Linked DNA regions of Phreatobacter oligotrophus. The main gene of each other region encodes a partner of the protein of the gene in region 2 in a complex. Links are inferred from orthologs where the notes say so. Each region holds a gene or a part of one and is shown on either strand. Other genes may lie near its edges.

The links.
Region 1: the proteins of tsaD (region 2) and tsaB are in contact, whole or in part, in a solved structure (PDB 4WQ4), measured with the Escherichia coli proteins. The link is inferred for Phreatobacter oligotrophus from one-to-one orthologs.

Annotation. Positions count from the first base shown.
Region 1 is NZ_PZZL01000012.1:29,848-36,280, forward strand. Bases 2,008-4,910 are described here. They hold tsaB (tRNA (adenosine(37)-N6)-threonylcarbamoyltransferase complex dimerization subunit type 1 TsaB), read left to right. Parts: upstream 2,008-3,071; coding sequence 3,072-3,749; downstream 3,750-4,910. Other genes in these bases: C8P69_RS20345 (hydrolase), read right to left, coding at 2,008-2,276; C8P69_RS20350 (NifU family protein), read left to right, coding at 2,449-3,009; C8P69_RS20360 (GNAT family N-acetyltransferase), read left to right, coding at 3,746-4,249; C8P69_RS20365 (sensor histidine kinase), read left to right, coding at 4,415-4,910. Outside these bases: lepA (translation elongation factor 4), read right to left, coding at 1-252; C8P69_RS20340 (universal stress protein), read left to right, coding at 416-913; more of C8P69_RS20345, read right to left, coding at 933-2,007; more of C8P69_RS20365, read left to right, coding at 4,911-6,433. UniProt on the Escherichia coli protein: Required for the formation of a threonylcarbamoyl group on adenosine at position 37 (t(6)A37) in tRNAs that read codons beginning with adenine.
Region 2 is NZ_PZZL01000003.1:393,477-399,911, forward strand. Bases 1-2,905 are described here. They hold tsaD (tRNA (adenosine(37)-N6)-threonylcarbamoyltransferase complex transferase subunit TsaD), read right to left. Parts: upstream 2,042-2,905; coding sequence 959-2,041; downstream 1-958. Other genes in these bases: C8P69_RS09015 (NAD(P)H-dependent glycerol-3-phosphate dehydrogenase), read right to left, coding at 1-942; hemC (hydroxymethylbilane synthase), read left to right, coding at 2,137-2,905. In the rest of the region: more of hemC, read left to right, coding at 2,906-3,066; C8P69_RS09030 (uroporphyrinogen-III synthase), read left to right, coding at 3,066-3,806; C8P69_RS09035 (mitofilin family membrane protein), read left to right, coding at 3,842-5,350; C8P69_RS09040 (heme biosynthesis protein HemY), read left to right, coding at 5,361-6,435.

The DNA.
Region 1 (6,433 bases), on a different replicon or contig from region 2:
GGGCGTGTCCATGAGGTTCAGGACATAGGTCTTGCCGTCGCTCGCCGTGTAGTCGAGGCGCACCGTCTGCGCCTTGATGGTGATGCCGCGTTCTTTCTCGATGTCCATGTTGTCGAGGACCTGTTCGGTCATCTCGCGTTCGGACAGGCCGCCGGTGACCTGGATGAGGCGGTCGGCAAGCGTCGATTTGCCGTGGTCGATATGGGCCACGATCGAGAAGTTGCGGATGAGGTCGAGCGGCGTGTCGGTCATGTGCTGGCACATAGCAGCACACCCCCGTCTTTCCAAGGATTGCGACGCAATGCCACCGCGTTGTGATAGCGGATTGCCCCATCGGGGGCCTTCCGGCCCCGCTTGCCAAGGCTGCGGCGGGGGTGCGACATAGCGCCGTTGCGGTGCGCAGGAGAGGCCCCGAATGACCCGCAAGCGCGAAGCCTACCAGTCCGGCCACACCCCCAAATTCATGGTGGTGGTGGACGAGACAGCCGAATGCGACCGCGCCATCGTCTTCGCAGCCCGCCGCGCCGCACGCACCGGCCACCGCCTGCTCATGCTCGCCGTGATCGAGCCGAAGGTGGGCGACGGGCAGGCGCTGTTCGGCGTCGCCGACGTGATGCGGGCCGAGGCCCATGCGGAAGCCCGCGCCAAGCTCGACGCCGCCGCCGACCGGACGATGACCCTGGTGGGCGTCGAGCCGGAGCTCGTGGTGCGAGAGGGCAAGCTGAGCGAGGCGATCCTCACCCAGATCGAGGAGGACCCGGACGTCGCCATCCTCGTCCTCGCCGCCGGAACGGGGAAGGACGGGCCGGGACCGCTGGTCTCCAGCCTCGCCCGCACCGCCGGCTCCTATCCGATCCCCGTCGCCATCGTGCCGGGCCAGCTCTCCGACGAGGAGATCGAGGCGCTGGCCTGACGCGCCTCACCAAAGTCACTCACCACGTCAGCTCGGCAATCGCGATGCGGTTCTCGGCGACGCTCCAGGCGCGCGCCACGACGCGCTCCTCATTGAACAGGCCGGCGACCGGCCGGCCGATCTCGGCGGCGGGCAGGCGCAGGGTCGTGGTCGCGTCGGTGGCCACCCCCTTGGTCACGTCGGCCGGTTCGCGGCCGTCGAGCAGCACCACATCGCGCGGAATGCCGAAATAGCCGCGCGGCCGCGTCATCAGCACGACGGCGCCGGCGGCGCGGTCGGCGTCCGTCAGCGGCCGGCCCGGGCGCAGATGGACGACGCTGGAGGAGCGCGGGAAGGCCGAGCGGTAGATGTGGGTGACGGGCGCGCCCGGCGCGGCCAGGACGAATTCCAGCGCATCGGTCGGCGCGACGGTCACGGGGCCCCAGCGGCCATCGGCGGCCGTGGTGATGTCGAGCAGCGCCTCGCCGCGGCGCTCGGCCGTCGCCGGATCGACGCGGAAGACCGTGACCTTGGCGCCCTCCACCGGGCGGTTGGTCGGCACGCCGCCGGGATTGCCGGTGACGAGGCCGGAGAGCCGCACCTGCGCCTCCGCCGGCACGGCGAGGGTCGAGGGCTCGGTGCCGGCGATGAAGCGGTGGATCTCGCGGAAGGCGCGGGGATGGAAGGCCACCTCGCGGTGGTCGAGCTGGCCGAGGGCGATGTTGGTCGCCCCGCGCAGGGTCGGGCCGTCCGCATCGATGCCGGTCGCAACGCCCGGACGGCCGACGAAGCGGCCGTCGGGCTGCGCGAACTTGTCGTTGCCGTCGCTGCGGAGGGTGAGGAAGGCGGTGCCCTCCACCACATCCGTGTCGCGGCGGTTGAGCATGGTCAGGAAGGGGCCGCGGCCGTTGAACTCGCTGCCGGGATTGGCATCCCAGGCGAAGACGCCGCGGTTCGGCGTACCGCAGAGCACGGCATGGCTGACCTTCGGAGCGCCGCCGGCCTCGACGACGAAGTTGCGCACGGCATTGCCGCCGCGCGAGCTCGCCACCAGCGCCAGCCGCGATGCGCCGGTGCGGGCGAGCAGGGCATCGACCTCGGCAGAGAGCTCGCGCAGCTGGTCGGCCGTGCCGGAGCGGCCGGCCTGGGTCACCGCATCGTCGTTGCGCGACAGCGGATCGGTGAAATTGAGCGCGCGCAGGCGATCGGCCGGCCAGCCATTGGCCTCGAAGCGCCAGAGCGTCGTCATCCAGAGGGCGGCATGGTCGCCATTGCCGTGGACGAAGAGGATCGGCGTTATCGGGCGCGGCTGGGCGCGGGCGGGAAGGATCGCGGCGGCGGCGAGGGCTGAGCCCGTCGCAAGGATCTGGCGGCGTGTCGGCATGGCGTTTTCTCCCGGGGGGTGAGACTGGCGGAGCGGCAAGCGGCGTCAACCCGGCCAAGCGGCCGCTTTCCAGTTGACGCGAGACCCGCGGATCGCCACATCATTGGGGCAGAGCAGTTTTTTGAATCATTCCAATCGGCCCGGCCTTGAACCGGCGTACGGGGAGAGCAGCATGTTCATCCAGACCGAAGCCACGCCCAATCCGGCGACCCTGAAGTTCCTGCCCGGCCGCACCGTCCTGCCCGAGGGCACCCTGCACATGCCGAACGCGGACGCGGCCCGCCAGTCGCCGCTGGCCGAGAAGCTCTTCGCGATCGACGGCGTCGCGGGTGTCTTCTACGGCAATGATTTCATCACTGTGACGAAGGGCTCGGCCGAATGGCCGCACCTGAAGCCGGCCATCCTCGGCGCGATCATGGAGCACTTCATGTCGGGCCAGCCGCTGGTGCGCAGCGGCGAGGTGACGGTGGCCGAGGGCGATGCGGAGTTCTTCGATCCGTCCGATGCCGGCACGGTCGACACGATCAAGGAGCTGCTGGAGACGCGGGTGCGCCCGGCTGTGGCGGCCGATGGCGGCGACATCACCTTCCGCGGCTACAAGGACGGCATCGTCTATCTCGCCATGCAGGGGTCCTGCTCGGGCTGCCCGTCCTCGACCGCGACGCTGAAGCACGGCATCCAGAACCTGATGCGCCACTTCCTGCCGGATGTGCGCGAGGTCCAGGCCATCTGACGCGGCGGCTTCAGCCGCAAGTCGGCCTTCACCACCGGGGCGCGACGGTGTAGCACCGCCCCATGTTGGTTCTCGCCCTCGACACGGCGCTCGGTGCCTGTTCGGTCGCCGTTTTCGACGCCGACCGTGACGTGATCCTCGCCTCGGCCTGCGAGGCGATGGAACGCGGCCATGCCGAGCGCCTCATCCCGCTTGTCGCCGAGACCTGCACAAGGGCCGGAATCGCCCCGCGCGACTGTCGCCGCTTCGTCGCGACCACCGGTCCCGGCAGCTTCACCGGCCTGCGCGTCGCGCTCTCGGCCGCCCGCGCCATGGCGCTCGCCGCCGATGGCGAGGCGGTGGGCCTCTCCACCCTCGCCGTTCTGGCCGAACCGTTTCTCGCCGCCCCGGAGCCGGCCGCAGTGCTCGCCGCCATCGACGCCCGGCACGGCCATGTCTATGCGGCGCTCACCGCCGGTGACCGCTCCATCCTGCAACCGTCGGCCTATCTACCGCGCGAGGCCGCGGCCGCCCTGGCGGCAGCCGCCGGTCCCGTCGCGCTGGTCGGCCCCGGCGTGGAGGCCGTGATGGCGGCCTGGCCCGATGGCGCCGCCGCTCCCGTCGCGCTCGATGGCCGCCCGGCGCCCGACATCACCGTCCTGGCGCGGCTCGGCGCGACGGTCGACCCCGCGCTCGCGCCTTGCCGCCCCCTCTACCTCAAGGCGGTCGACGCCAAGACCAGCGCGGAGCGCCGCGCATGACGTCGATCTACGATGTGGGCCTGTGGTGGTGGCCGCGACCCGAACCGGTGGTGAGCCGCGCCGAACGCGCCGATTGCGACGACCTCGCCACGATCCACGCGGCCGCCTTCCACCGCGGCTGGGGCGCCGAGGACATCGCCGCCATGCTGGCCGAGCGCAACGTCCTCGCCCATGTCATCCGGCGCCGGCCCGCGGCGCCGCCGGCCGGCTTCATCCTCAGCCGCATCGCCGCCGACGAGGCGGAAATCCTCACCGTCGCGGTTGCGGCGCGGCTGCGCGGGCGAGGCTACGGCGCCCGGCTGCTCAAGGCCCATGTCCCCGACCTGATGCGCGCCGGGGTCCGCACCCTCTTCCTTGAGGTGGAGGTCGGCAACAGCCCGGCCCTCCATCTGTACGAGCGCGCTGGCTTCGTCACGATCGGCCGCCGCAAGGGGTACTACCGCACCGAGGCGGGCACCACCGACGCCATCACCATGCGGCGCGACCTGCCGGCTTTGTGACCCCACGGCAGGCTCCCGCGATTTTCCTCGGACCGTTCACGTTCTGGACTCTTAAACGCAGAGTCACCCCGAGGGTATGGTGAGCGTGATTCGCGATGCGGGCGGCACCATCGCGGATCGCTCCTGGGGCAAGAGGTGCCGAACCGCGGACGACAAGGACAGGCGATGCCGGGCCTCAGCAGGGTCGAGGACGCATCCGACCAGCCGGGATCATCGGCGCGGCGCCTGCCGAAAGGGCTCGCGACGCTGTCCGCAGCCACCGCGACGCTTCTCGCTTCCACCGCGCTTGCCTCGGCCGAGATCGCCGGGCCGGCCCTTTCCGAGGTCCTCGGTACGATCCGCGCCCATGAATGGGCCGCCTTCGGGCTCAATGTCGGCGTCGTCGTCTTCGGCGTGGTCACCGCCATCGGCCTCCTGCGCTCGCGCGCCAGCGCCGCCGCCGACGCCCAGAGCGCGCGGCGCGAGATCAACGAGCTGCGCCTCGCCCTCGACCGCAGCGCCGAGCTGCTCAGCCTCGACCCCCATGTGATCGTCGTCTGGGGCGGCGACCGTGACGAACCCGACATTGCCGGCGACGTGACGCTGGTGACCGACCTGCCCTCGCCGCGGCGGGTGCTCGCCTTCGGCGCCTGGCTGCCGCCGGAGCCCGCCGCCGAGCTGGAGCGCGCCGTCGACGCGCTGCGCCAGTCCGGAACGCCCTTCATCCTCGACCTCGTCAGCCAGGGCGGCCAGCCCATCGAGGCGGAGGGCCGTCCCATCGGCGGGCGGGCCGTGCTGCGGCTGCGCCATGTCGCCGGCGCCCGCGCCGAGCTCGTGCGGTTGCGGGCGGAGCACGACGCGCTGGTGCGCGAGACGGCGGCTGTCCGCTCTTTCCTCGGCAGCCTCGCCTTGCCCGTCTGGCTGCGCGACGCCGACGGCCGCATCACCTGGGTCAACACCGCCTATGCCGCGGCCACCGACGCCGCCGACGGCGAACAGGCGGTCTCCTCGGGCGCCGAGCTCCTCGCCGCCGCCGACCGCAACGAAGCCGCCAAGGCCCGCAGCGCCCGCACGCCCTTCGCCCGCCGCGTCGCCGCTGTGGCGGCCGGGCAGCGGCGCATCTTCGACGTGGTGGAGCGGCCGGCCGGCCTCGGCTCGGCGGGCATGGCCGTGGACGTGACCGAACTTGAGACCATCCGCTCCGAGCTCTCGGTCGAGATGGAGACGCACAAGCGCACCCTCGACCAGCTCGCCACGGCGGTGGCCATCTTCGATGCCGGCAAGCGCCTGGTCTTCAACAACGAGGCCTTCCGCCAGCTCTGGGACCTCGAACCCGCCTTCCTGCACCAGGCGCCGACCGACGGCGACATCCTCGACCGGCTGCGCGAGCGCAGGCTGTTGCCCGAGCAGTCGAATTTCCGCGAGTGGAAGCGCGCGCTGCACCAGATCTACGAGGCCGTGGACACCGAGCCGCGCATCCTCGAATGGCCGCTCCCCGATGGCCGCTTCCTGCGCGTCGTGCAGAACCCCGATCCCGCCGGCGGCGTCACCTATGTCTTCGAGGACCTCACCCAGCGCCTGCAGCTGGAGACGCAGGTCCAGGCACTCGGCCGCGTCCAGCGCGAGACCATCGACAATCTCGACGAGGCGGTCGCGGTGTTTGGTCCGGACGGCCGGCTGTCGCTGTCGAACCGCGCCTTCGCGGCGCTCTGGGAGATCAAGGACACGCTGCTCGAGGGACGGCCGACCATCGAGCATGTGGCGGCCCTCTGCCTGTCCTATGTCCGCGATGCGCGTGTGTGGACCGACATCCGCGGCGCCGTCACCGCGGTGGCCGACGAGCGCCAGCCGCGCTCGGTACGCATCGACCGCAACGACGGCTCGGTGATCGACACCCGCACGGCGCCGCTGCCCGGCGGCGCGACCCTGGTGACCTTCCGCAATGTCACCGACATGGTCATGGTCGAGCGGGCGCTGACCGAGCGCAACGAGGCGCTGGAATCGGCGGCCAAGCTGCGCAACGACTTCGTGCACCACGTCTCCTACCAGCTGCGCACGCCGCTCACGACGATCATCGGCTTCGCCCAGGTGCTGGACGACCCGTCCATCGGCCCGCTCAACGACAAGCAGCGCGAATATCTCGGCTATATCGGCGCCTCCTCGACATCGCTGCTGTCGATCATCGACGACGTGCTCGACCTCGCC
Region 2 (6,435 bases):
CATGCCACCCAGCACCGCATCCACGGCCTCGGCGATCGGCATGTCGACGCCGGCCGCCTTCGCCTTCTCGACCAATATCTCGGCCGTCAGCGCGCCTTCGGCAAGCGCTCCCTTGCCGGAGAGGAGGTCGAGGCCCTTGCCCTCGCCCAGGGCGTGGCCGAGGGCGAAATTGCGGGACTGCAGGCTCGAACAGGAGAGGATGAGGTCGCCGAGGCCCGAAAGGCCCATCAGCGTCTGCGGCTTTGCGCCGAAATGGGCGCCGAAGCGGCTGAGTTCGGCAAAGCCCCGCGCGGTGATCGCTGCGGTGGCACTGGCGCCGAGCTTGCGGCCCGCGACGATGCCGGCGGCGATGGCGAGCACGTTCTTGGTGGCGCCGCCGATCTCGACGCCCCGCACATCGGTGGTGTGGTAGAGCCGGAAGGTCGGCGAGGCGAGGGTCTGCGCGATGCGCTGCGCCACCTCCTCATCACCGGCGGCGACGGTCACCGCGGTCGGCAGCGCCTTGTCGATATCGGCGGCAAAGCTCGGACCGGACAGCACGGCGGGCACGGCGTTCGGCGCCGCCTCCACGACGACGTCCGACAGGAAACGCCCGGTGCCGCGCTCGATGCCCTTGGCGCAGATGACGAAGGGCGTCCCCGCCGGCAGCAGGGGCGCCGCGGCCTGTGCCACGGCCCGCAGCGCCTGGGCCGGGACCACGACGAGGACGAGATCGGCGGCGATTGCCGCGGCAAGGTCGGTCGTCGCCGCCACCCGCTCGTGAATGACCGCGCCGGGCAGGCGCTTCGCATTGCTGCGCCGCTCGTTCACCTCGGCGACGAGGGCCGCATCGCGGGCCCAGAGCGTGACGGCCGCGCCCGCCCGCGCCGCCACATTGGCGAGCGCCGTGCCGAAGGCGCCCGCCCCCAGCACACCGACCTTGGCCACGCCTGCACCTGCCATCCGCCTCATGCCCCCATCACGCCTTGGCCCCGAGCCGGCCGGACCCGATCGTCGCCGCCGCGGCATCCAGGGGCCAGCGGGCCCGCGGCGCCACGTCCAGCGCATCGGTGAGGCCAAGGCCAAGGCGCTCGGCCCCGGCCCAGGCGATCATCGCGCCATTGTCGGTGCACAATTTCGGCGGCGGCACGACCAGCGGCAAGCCCACCGCCTCTGCGGTCTTCTGAAGCACGGCGCGCAGGGTCTGGTTGGCGCCCACCCCGCCGGCCACCACCAGCGCCGTCGGCTCGCCGTGGCGCTCGCGGAACAGGCGGATGGCGACGCGGCAACGATCCGCCACCATGTCGGCCACCGCCGCCTGGAACGAGGCGCAGATGTCGGCAATGTCTTTCTCGGTCAGCGCTCCGGACGGATCGCGCAGGCCATCGGCGGCAATGCGCACCGCCGTCTTCAGGCCCGAGAGCGAGAAATCCGGCTCAGGGCGGCCCTGCAGCGGACGCGGGAAGGCGAAGCGCCTGGGATCGCCGCCGGCTGCGCGGCGCTCCACCTCGGGCCCGCCCGGATAGGGCAGGCCGAGGAGCTTGGCCACCTTGTCGAAGGCCTCACCGATGGCATCATCGATCGTCGTGCCGAGCTTGGCATAGGCGCCGACGCCGGTAACGGCGAGAAGCTGGGTATGTCCACCGGAGACCAGCAGCAGCAGGAAGGGGAAGGCCACGCCGTCCGTCAGCCGAGCGGTGAGGGCATGGGCCTCGAGGTGATTGACCGCCACCAGCGGCTTGCCGAGCACCAGGGCCATGGCCTTGGCCGTGGTGAGACCGACGAGAACCCCGCCGACCAGGCCCGGACCACCCGCCGCCGCCACCGCGTCGAGGTCGCCGGCCTTGGTGTCGGCCTGGCGCAGCGCCTCGGCCACGACACGGTCGACCACCTCGACATGCGCCCGCGCCGCGATCTCCGGCACCACGCCGCCATAGGGCGCGTGATCCTCGATCTGTGTGCGCACGACATTGGACAGGATCGTGCCCCGGCCATCAGCGCCGACCCGCACCACAGCCGCCGCCGTCTCGTCGCAGGTGGTCTCGATGCCGAGGACCAGCATGGGCCTCACGGGCTCCCTCCCCCGCCGGACGGCGGGACTTCCGGTCCGCCGATCCGTCGTTATGATCAACGCCCCGCCTATCACCGGACCTTCCCATGGCGCAATCGCCCTTCCTTCGCATCGGCACCCGCGGCTCGGCCCTGGCCCTGGCCCAGGCCCATCTCGTCCGGCGCCTCCTCGCCCGGGCGCATGGCGTCGGGGAGGACGAGATCGCCGTCGAGATCATCAAGACCAGCGGCGATGCGATCCTTGACCGGCCGCTGTCGGAAGCCGGCGGCAAGGGCCTCTTCACCAAGGAGATCGAGGAGCAGCTCCTCGATGGCCGCATCGATCTGGCGGTCCATTCCTCCAAGGACATGCCGACAGTGCTGCCGGACGGGCTCGGCCTCGTCTGCTTCCTCGAGCGCGAGGACGTGCGCGACGGCTTCATCGGCCGCGCCTCGCCGACCCTCGCCGACCTGCCGAAGGGTGCGGTGGTGGGCTCCTCCTCGCTCCGCCGCCAGGCGCAGATCCGCCGCGAGCGGCCGGATCTCGACGTCGTCACCTTCCGCGGCAACGTCCAGACGCGCATGGCCAAGCTCAATGCCGGCGAGGTGGCCGGCACCATGCTCGCCATGGCCGGCCTCAACCGCCTCGGCATTTCCGGCGAGGTGACCGAGGTCATCGCGGCCGAGCGCTTCCTCCCCGCCGTGGGCCAGGGCGCCATCGGCGTCGAGACGCGGCTTGCCGACACCCGCACGCGCGACCTGCTCGCCCCACTCGACCATCGCGCCACCGCCATCGCGCTCGCGGCCGAACGCGCCTTCCTCGCCGTGCTCGACGGCTCCTGCCGCACGCCGATCGCCGGCCTCGCCCGCATCGACGGCAGCTCCATCGCCTTCACCGGCGAGATCCTCAGGCCCGACGGCAGCGAGAGCCATGTCGCCAGCCGCGCCGGCACGGTGGCGGACGCCGAGGCCCTCGGCCGCGATGCCGGCGCCGAACTGAAGGCCCGCGGCGGACCCGGGTTCTTCGGTCACGCCTGATGCGCGTGCTCGTCACCCGCGCCGAGCCGGAGGCTGCGCGCACCGCGGCAGCCCTGGCGGCACGAGGGGCCGAGGCGATCATCGCGCCGCTGTTCGCCGCGGAGCCTGTCGCGGCGGAGATCAGCAGCGACGGGCTTTCCGGCCTCCTGGTGACGAGCCCCCGGACGCCGCGCTTGCTCCCCTCGTCGCTGGTCGCGGCCCTGCGTGACCGGCCTGCCTATGCGGTGGGTGACCGCACCGCGGCCGCGTTGCGGGAGGCAGGCTTCAGCGATGTCCGGTCCGCGGCGGGCGATGTCGCGGATCTGGCAGGGCATGTCGCGGCCGAGGCCGGACCGGGCGCAACCTTCCTCCATGCCGGCGGCGAGGACCGGGCCGGCGATCTCGCCGCCGCACTCGCCCGGCACGGCGTCACCGTGCGCACCGCGACCCTCTACCGCATGGTCGCCGTGCCAGTGTGGCCGGCGGCGGCGCGCGACGCGTTCCTCAAGGGCGCGATCGACGCAGTGCTGCACTATTCGCCCCGCGCCGCAGTGACCTATGCCGCCCTCGCCATGGCGGAAGCATCGACAACCGCGGCGGCCCGCACCCCGCTCCAGGCCTGCCTGTCTCAGGCCGTTGCCGAGGCGCTGAACCCTTTGTCGCCGCCACGCGTTATCCTCGCCGCGCGGCCCGACGAGGCGGCCCTCCTCGCCGCGCTCTTTGACGCGGCCGGGTTGCCGGGGGGATCACCCGCGCGCTAAACCGAAGGCCTGTGGGGGCAAGCCGGAGACAACTCATGGCCCATGACGACCGCCCGGGCGACGATCCGAAGCCCAAGCGCCGTGGCAAGGCCCCGATCATCACGCTGGAAGCGGCGGATGTGACGCCTCCGGTCACCGATTCGGCCGGTGCCGAAGCACCTGCCTCCGAAACACCGGCGCTGGACGCGCCCACGACGCCGTCCGACGAGCCATCGGCCCCGGCAGAGGCTGAAACCGCGGCAAAGGAGCCCATCACGGCCGAGGCGACGGCGCCGGTCGCTGCGGAATCGACCGAGGCACCGACCATCGAGGCGCCTCACGCCGATGCCGCCCACGCCGACACCATCGCGCCCGATCCCATCGTCGCGGCAGCCGAGTCTCCGCCGCCGCCCGCTCCCGCCGACCCGGCTCCGGCCTCGGGCGGCTTCGGGCGGCTGGTCGCTGCCGGCATTGTCGGCGCTCTGCTGACTGGCGGCCTTGGCGTGGGCGCTGTCTCCACCGGCCTCGTGACTCTCCCGGCCGGCGATGGCACGGCCCGCGACGCGCGGATCGAAGCGCTGGAGACCCAGCTCCGCCAGGTCGCGGCGCGCCCCGCCGCCACCCCGGCGCCGGCCGCCCCGGACCTCGCGCCGCTCACCCGCCGGATCGAGGCGCTTGATGCCGCCCGTGCGACGCTCGAAAGCCGCCTCGCGACGCTGGAACAGCGGCCGGCCGCCACTGGCGGTACCGCAGCCTCCGGCGCAGCCGCTCCCGCCGTGGACCTGACGCCCCTGCGCAGCGAGATCGACAGCCTCAAGGCCGAGATCGCGCGCCTCTCGGCCCGCCCTGCGGACGCGCCGGCCGCGCCGGCCATCAGCCCGGCCGACATCGACCAGCGGATCGCCAGTGCCGTGACGGCGGCCCGAGACGCCGGCGAGCGCCGGATCGCCGAGCTCGACGCCCAGATCCGCGCCGCCCGCACCGCGCTCACCGAACTCGCCCCGAAGGTCTCCTCGCTCGAAACCTCCCGTGGCCAGGCCGGCGATTCCGGCCGCCGCGCCGCCCTCGTCGTCAGCCTCGGCGCTCTGCGGGCCGCGGTCGAACGCGGCCAGTCCTATGCCGCGGAGCTGCGCGCCGCCGCCGCCCTCGGCCTGCCGGCGGATACCGTTGCAGCGCTCGAGACCCAGGCCGAACGCGGGCTTCCCACCATCGCCGCCCTGACCCAGCGCTTCACCGCGCTGGCGCCGGAGCTGCTGAAGGCCGCCACCCCGCCTGCGTCGGACGGCTCGCTCCTCGACCGCCTCACCGCCAGCGCCCAGAGTCTCATCCGCGTGCGCCCGGTGGGTGAGGCGGCCGGCGACGACGTGCCGACCGTCATCGCCCGCATCGAGGCCAAGCTCCGCCGCTCAGATCTCGCCGGCGCCCTCGCCGACCTCGACAAGCTGCCGGAACGGGTGAAGACTTCCACCGCCGCCTTCGCTGCCGAGGCGCGGGCGCGGCTCGGCGCGGACACCACGCTGCGCCGCCTGTCGGCCGAGGCCGCCACCGCCATGGGCGGGGGCTGAGGAGAGCAAAATGGTTCGCGTCGTCCTCTTCCTCGTCCTGCTCGGGCTGCTGGCCTTCGGCGCCGCCTGGGTCGCCGACCAGCCCGGCACCGTCTCCATCGTCTGGCTCGGCCGGCACATCGAGTTCGAGGTGCTCACCGGCATCGTCGCGCTCGTCGCCGCGGCGGCCGTCGCCATGGCCCTGATCGCCATCGCCAAATGGCTGCTCACCAGCCCCGCCATGGCGCGCCGCGCCATGCGCCGCCGCCGTGCCCGCAAGGGCAGCGAGGCGGTGACCCGCGGCATCCTCGCGGTTGGCGCCGGTGATCGCCGCGCCGCCGAGCGCCACGCCCATGACGCCGAGAAATTCGCCCCCGGCCAGCCGCTGACCCTGCTGCTCAAGGCGCAGACCGCCCAGCTCTCCGGCGACCGTGGCGGCGCCGAACAGGCCTTCCGCACCATGGTGGAGAGCCAGGAAACCCGCCTGCTCGGCCTGCGCGGCCTCTATGTCGAGGCCCAGCGCCGCGGCGACCAGCCGGCCGCCCGCGCCATTGCCGAGGAGGCGGTCAAGGACGCGCCCTCCGCCGCCTGGGCGAGCCAGGCCGTTCTGGAGAGCCAGACGCTCGCTGGCGACTGGGATGGCGCCCTGACCAGCATCGAACGCCAATATGCCGCCCGCACCATCGACCGGGAGAAGGCCAAGCGCCTGCGCGCCGTCCTCCTCACGGCCAAGGCCATGGCCGCCGAGGACCACGATCCCGCCGGCGCCAAGGCGCTGGCGCTCGAAGCCCACGGCCTCGCCCCGACCCTGGTGCCCGCCGCCGTGGTGGCCGGCCGCCTCCTCGCCGCCGATGGCGATGCCCGCAAGGCCTCGCGCGTCCTCGAAGCCTCCTGGAAGGCGACACCGCATCCCGACATCGCCGAGGTCTTTGCCCATGCCCGGCGCGGCGATTCCCGCCTCGATGAGTTGAAGCGCGTCGAACATCTCGCCCGCCTCGTGCCCTCCCATCCCGAGGGCGCCATGGCCGTGGCCCGCGCCGCCATCGATGCCGGCGAGTTCGAGCGCGCCCGCAAGGCGCTGGAACCGCTCGTCGCGGACAGCCCGA